2 linked regions of the Dinghuibacter silviterrae genome follow. The protein of the gene in region 1 interacts with the protein of each later gene in a pairwise test. Links are inferred from orthologs where the notes say so. Each region holds a gene or a part of one and is shown in the gene's direction. Other genes may lie near its edges.

Region 1 (3,196 bases):
CCATGCTCGGGGACAAAGTCCCCGCCGCGGAGGCCGAACGGATGGGGATGATCTATAAGGTGTTCGCGGATGATGTTTTTGCGGAGGCCTCCTGGGCGCTGGCCGTGCAACTGGGGGATATGCCCACGCGGGGGCTGGCACTGACCAAGGAAGCCCTTCAACAGTCGTTTCATCAAACCTTCGAGGAGCAACTGCACCTGGAGGATATCCTACAACAACAAGCGGCGGGTACGGAAGACTACCGGGAAGGCGTACAGGCTTTCCTGGAAAAACGCACGCCTGTTTTCAAGGGGCAATAACATGTTCTACACTTTTGGTGCCCACACCCCCGTCGTCCACGAAACCGCCTATGTCCATCCCCAGGCCGTCGTCACCGGGAACGTCGTCATCGGCAAGGACGTCTACATCGGCCCTGGTGCCATGCTCCGGGGAGACTGGGGCGGCATCCGCATCGCCGACGGCTGTAATATCCAGGAAAATTGCGTGGTCCACATGTTCCCCGGGATCACGGTGGTCCTGGAGGAAGAGGCCCACATCGGCCACGGCGCCATTATCCACGGCGCGCGGATCGGCAAGCACTGCCTGGTGGGCATGAACAGCGTCGTCCTGGACCGGGTGGTTATCGGGGAAGGGTCCATTATCGGCGCCCTGACCCTGGTCACGGAGGGGATGCAGATCCCACCCCGCAGCCTGGTCGTGGGTAACCCGGGCCGGATCATCCGGGAAGTCCCGGACGATATGTTGGTATGGAAAAATAAAGGCACAGCCCTCTACCGCCGCCTCCCGGCGGATATGCACGGCGGCGCGCGGGCGTGCGAGCCCTTGCGGGAGGTGCCGCCGGGCTACGATGCGGCCGCCGGTGAGTACAAAAGCTGGAAGGACCCCGGGCGCGAGTAGCTCCGCCGCAGCGCCCACGAGGACCGGGCGCGCGCCGCTTGGCGGCCTCAGGCCGCGCGGAATCCCGTATTTTTGCACCCTACATGGAAAAAACCAACTTCATCGACTATATCCGCGTGTTTTGCAAATCCGGCCACGGGGGCGCGGGGAGCAAGCACTTCATGCGGACGAAGTACAACGCCCAGGCCGGCCCCGACGGCGGAGACGGAGGCAGGGGCGGGCACATCATCCTGAAAGGGAACGCCCAGCTATGGACGCTGCTCCACCTGCGGTATTATAAAAACGTCATTGCGGAGAACGGAGAGGGCGGGAGCGGGAACAACTGCACCGGCCGCTTTGGAAAGGACACGTATATAGAAGTCCCCCTGGGCACGGTAGCCCGGGACGAAGAAACAGGGGAAGAAGAAGCCGAAATCCTGGAAGACGGCCAGGAGATCATCTGGCTAAAGGGCGGCCGGGGCGGGCTGGGGAACTCGAATTTTGCCACCCCCACCAACCAGGTCCCCGAACACGCCCAGCCCGGGGAGCCGGGGGTCGAAGGGTGGAAGGTCCTCGAACTAAAGGTGCTGGCGGACGTGGGCCTCGTGGGGTTCCCCAACGCGGGCAAGTCAACCCTGCTCTCGTCCATCAGCGCGGCCAAGCCAAAGATCGCCGACTATGCCTTCACAACCCTGATACCTCAATTGGGGATGGTGGACTATAGGGGTGGAAAGTCCTTTTGCGTAGCCGATTTACCCGGCATCATCGAAGGCGCGGCCGAAGGCAAGGGCCTGGGGCATCGCTTCCTGAGGCATATCGAGCGTAACCCGGTGCTGCTTTTCCTTATCCCCGCGGACAGCGCGGATCATGGAGAAGAGTTCCGGATCCTGGAACGGGAGCTGGAAGAATACAACCCTGAAATGCTAGACAAACAGTTTGTCATCGGCATCAGCAAAAGCGACATGCTGGACGACGAGCTGAAAGCGGGGATCGAAAAGGAGTTGCCGGAAGGTATTCCGCACGTTTTCTTTTCGTCCATCACCGGGCAGGGACTTCCCGCGCTGAAGGACCTGCTTTGGGACGCACTGAACACACCGCCCACTGAATAAAACCATGCGACCGCTGTTCGCATACTTCCGGACCTACTGGACCGCCACTAAAAGTCCATGGTACCTGCTGAGCATCCTGGCCCTGGCCGCCCTGTTGGTATATGCGAACTACGCCTACCGGCTGGAGGCGCAATGGGTGAGGGGTGTATCCGGATGGGGGGCGCGGTTTCCGCGGGCTTGCCTCCTGTATGCGTTGCCTTATTGGGCGGCCTTTGGGTTGCAGCATCTTTTTATGCGCGGCGTTCACCGCAGCTACTTGATCATTCTGATCGCCCCTATCTTATTCGGACTCCAGTCGACCTTACCTATACACGGGCTGACGGCACTATACACGCTTCGCTCGTGTTGCCTTATCATACCTGTCATCGTCTTCTGGCTGCTCCGGGACCGGGGTCGGCAATCGTTGTATGGGCTGCAGCAACCGGATACCTGGTCGTACTATCCTTATCTCCTGCTCGCGATGATCCCGCTCCTGTGGTATGCGGCGGGGCAGCCGGATTTTTTGCTGATGTACCCGCGGGCAAAAATGAGAGGTGCCGCGCCCCTCGCCCTCTTTGAAGGCAGCTACGGCCTCGACCTCTTTAGCATGGAATTCTTTTTCCGCGGATTCCTGATCCTGGGCATGGCGGACAAGGACAGGGCCCACGCGGTCTTGCCGATGGCTCTTTTCTATTGCACCGTACATTTTGGCAAACCGATGGCAGAGTGCGTGAGTAGCTTGTTCGGCGGACTTTTACTGGGTATCATTGCCCTGGAGTCGCGGAGCATTTACGTGGGCGTGCTGCTACACCTGTGCCTGGCGTGGGGGCTGGAAGTCTGGGCGGCTATGCACTAGGAATCTTTTCTTCCTCTACTTCCACTTCCGTAACACCTCCGCTGATCGCAAAACGCATGGCCTCCGCTGCACTGACCTTTGGCAACAGCCGGACCTTCGATCGTGGTACAATGTAGAGTTGGCCCGCCAGTGCGTAAGACTGGGGGACATACACCGCGACATACCCCGGTAAATCGAACTCCGCCGTGTCTTCCTGGGTGATGAAGCCCACCTGCCAGACATCTTCCCCCTTGACATTGACGAGCACCGCCTTGTCGAACTTGCGTTTGTTCCCCGCAAAGGCTTCGAAGAAATCACGCAGGGAGGAGTAGATGAATTTGATCACCGGCGTACGTTCCAGCCAATGATCAAATATGCTGAGGACCCGGCTCATGAC
Region 2 (3,209 bases), on another replicon or contig:
ACTGGACCCAGGTGGAAGCCATCGCCAAGGACAAAATGAGCGATCTGAATTGTTTCACGGTAGAGAGTGCTATGCGCATGGTGGCCGGTACGGCCCGCAGCATGGGAATCACCGTGGACGGTAAAGCCCCCTGGGAAAATTAATTGTTCACCTCAAAAGACCTGACACATGGCCATCACTAAGAAAAGAAAAGCAGCCCAAGGCAAAGTGGATCAGAACAAACTGTATTCGCTGAAAGAAGCGAGTTCCCTGGTAAAAGAGGTGAACTGCACCAAATTCGACAGCTCTGTTGACCTTCATATCCGCCTGGGTGTCGACCCCAAAAAGGCCGACCAGGCCGTTCGCGGCACGGTAACCCTGCCCCACGGAACGGGCAAGACCAAAAAGGTGCTCGTCCTTTGCACGCCCGACAAGGAAAATGATGCAAAGGCCGCCGGCGCCGACTTCGTTGGTCTGGACGAGTTCATCACCAAGATCGAAGGCGGCTGGACCGACGTCGATGTCATCATCGCCACGCCCTCCGTCATGCCTAAGATCGGTAAGCTCGGTAAGATCCTCGGCCCCCGCAACCTGATGCCCAACCCCAAGACCGGTACGGTGACCAACGACGTCTCCGCCGCCGTGAACGAGGTCAAGGGTGGTAAGATCGCGTTTAAAGTAGACAAGGCTGGTATCATTCATGCCTCTATCGGAAGGGTCTCTTTCGGTACGGACAAGATCTCCGAAAACAGCCAGGAGCTCATCAATGCCATCGTCAAACTGAAACCCTCCACGGCTAAGGGAACTTACCTGAAGGGTCTGTCCATGGCCAGCACGATGAGCCCCGGTATCATGATCGATACCAAATCTGTAACGAATTAAAACGACTTATCATGACAAAAGAGCAAAAGAACGAAGTGATCGAAGTCCTGAAAGGGAAATTCGCTCAATATAATAACTTCTACGTTACGGACACTGAGTCCCTGACCGTAGAGCAGGTCTCCAACCTGCGCCGCGCTTGTTTCGACAAGAAGGTAGAGATGAAGGTTGCCAAAAACACCCTCATCAAAAAGGCCCTGGAATCCCTGGACAGCACCAAGTACAGCGGTGTCTATGACTCCCTGCACAAGGTGACCGCCCTGATGTTCTCCGAGAACCCGAAGGAACCGGCCCTGATCCTGACTTCCTTCCGGAACGACAAGAACCTGAAAAAGCCGGAATTGAAAGCCGCCTTTATCAATGGCGATGTCTACACAGGGGATGAGAACCTGAAGAGCCTGACCAAGATCAAGACCAAGGAAGAGCTCATCGGGGAAGTCCTCGGGTTGCTCCAGTCGCCCGCCAAGCGCGTACTGGCCGCCCTGTTGCATCATCACGAGAAGCAAGCCGCCGGTGTCGAAGCCGGTGCACCCGATGCAGGCGCCGCAGAGGCACCCGCAGCAGAATAATCAGCAAAATGTATCCACCGGAGCCCGCGCTATGAAGGTGGAATTTATAAACTCTAAAAATTTAAAAACATGGCAGACGTTAAAGCACTCGCAGAACAACTGGTTGGCCTGACTGTAAAAGAAGTACAGGATCTCGCCGACGTATTGAAAGCCGACTACGGCATCGAACCCGCAGCAGCCGCTGTAGTAGTAGCCTCCGGCGACGGTGGTGGCGGAGCAGCTAAAGCTGAAGAAAAGACCTCCTTCGACCTGATCCTGAAGAGCGGCGGCGCCAGCAAGCTGGGTGTCGTAAAGATTGTAAAGGAAATGACCGGTCTGGGTCTGAAAGAAGCCAAGGACCTGGTAGACGGCGCTCCGAAGCCCGTAAAGGAAGGCATCTCCAAGGCAGAAGCCGAGGAACTCGCCGCCAAGCTGAAGGAAGCTGGTGCCGATGTAGAAATCAAATAAGGACGCTCCTTATAGTATTTTCACGAAGCCGCCCCAAAAGGGCGGCTTCTTTTATGCCGGCCTGCTAAAACGATTTGTATGAGTGCAAACTAAATGATAAATTACATGACCGGAGTAATGAATACATGAAGAAGTTGTCCATTAAAGACATAGCACAGAAGGCGGGTGTGTCCACTGCAACCGTGTCCTTTGTGCTCAATGGGAAAGCGGAAGAAATGCGGATCAGCGATACGCTGGCCAAAAAGATCACCAAACTGGCCAAGCAACTGGGGTACCAGCCCAACCAGCTGGCCAGGGGCCTCAGGACAGGGAAAACCCACACGCTGGGGCTGATCGTGGAAAATATCTCGAACCATTTCTTTGGAAACCTCGCCAAGGTGATCGAGGACGAGGCTAAAAAGTACAATTATAAGGTACTTTACTGCAGCACCGAGAACAATACCCTAAAGGCCAAGGAGCTGATCCAGATGCTCCAGGACCGCCAGGTGGACGGGTATATCATTACCCCCACCGAGGGGCTGGAGGGGGATATCGAAAAGCTGATCGCGGGGAAAAAACCGGTCGTTTTGGTGGACCGGTATTTTGCCAACCTGACCACCAACTATGTGCTGGTGGACAACTACCAGGCCGTCTTTGACACGATCACCCGGATGGTCGGGGAGGGATACCAGCAAATCGGCGTGGTGACGGTGGATCTGGCCATGATCAACATGGAACAGCGCATGAACGGCTACAAGGACGCCCTCAAGGCCGCCAAGCTGCCCTTCCGCAAGGACCTGGTCAAGATCATCCCGTTTGACGCTTCCCGGGAAAAGGCGCTGGAGTCGGTGGCCGAATTCCTGGACGGGGGGCCGAAGAAGGATGCTGTATTTTTCCTGACTAATTATTTAGGGATCCTGGGACTCGAATGTCTCAAAAAGCTAAAATTAAAGGTGCCGGACCAAATGGCCTTCGTCAGCTTCGACGACCATGACATCTTCCGGCTGCATACCCCGAGCATCACCGCCCTGGCCCAGCCGGTGGAGGATATCGGGCGCACGGCCATGCAAATTCTCCTGGAAGAGATCAAAAACGGGCTCAAAAATGACGCGCACCACCTCCTGAAGGGGGAATTGGTGGTCCGGGAGTCCGCTTTGTAGGCGGGGGCGCCCCCCGGCACCCATCCCGGGGGGGTGGAATGCGCCCTGGTGGCCAGACGCCAAAATGACCGTAAAATGTTGGTTATTTTTTGGATAATGATTATCTTTGCGATCCTTTACGTTAGGCCTAATACATCTTGAACGACAGAATTCAGTCATGAAGCATTGATTTTCAGTGACCCATATTTTATCCAAA

Evidence for each region.
Region 2: the proteins of obgE (region 1) and rplL interact in binary tests that used the Escherichia coli proteins (3 or more experiments, as listed by UniProt). The link is inferred for Dinghuibacter silviterrae from one-to-one orthologs.

What each region holds. Positions count from the first base shown.
Region 1 is NZ_SODV01000001.1:1,051,228-1,054,423, reverse strand. The notes cover bases 110-2,982. They hold obgE (GTPase ObgE), read left to right. Parts: upstream 110-980; coding sequence 981-1,985; downstream 1,986-2,982. Other genes in these bases: EDB95_RS04645 (DUF502 domain-containing protein), read right to left, coding at 2,810-2,982; EDB95_RS04650 (CPBP family glutamic-type intramembrane protease), read left to right, coding at 1,990-2,820; EDB95_RS04660 (acyltransferase), read left to right, coding at 301-897; EDB95_RS04665 (enoyl-CoA hydratase-related protein), read left to right, coding at 110-299. In the rest of the region: more of EDB95_RS04665, read left to right, coding at 1-109; more of EDB95_RS04645, read right to left, coding at 2,983-3,196. UniProt on the Escherichia coli protein: An essential GTPase which binds GTP, GDP and possibly (p)ppGpp with moderate affinity, with high nucleotide exchange rates and a fairly low GTP hydrolysis rate.
Region 2 is NZ_SODV01000002.1:247,206-250,414, forward strand. What follows is about bases 300-3,185. They hold rplL (50S ribosomal protein L7/L12), read left to right. Parts: upstream 300-1,496; coding sequence 1,497-1,874; downstream 1,875-3,185. Other genes in these bases: rplA (50S ribosomal protein L1), read left to right, coding at 300-861; rplJ (50S ribosomal protein L10), read left to right, coding at 873-1,427; EDB95_RS18250 (LacI family DNA-binding transcriptional regulator), read left to right, coding at 2,000-3,013. Also shown: rplK (50S ribosomal protein L11), read left to right, coding at 1-143; more of rplA, read left to right, coding at 169-299. UniProt on the Escherichia coli protein: The binding site for several of the GTPase factors involved in protein synthesis (IF-2, EF-Tu, EF-G and RF3). Is thus essential for accurate translation.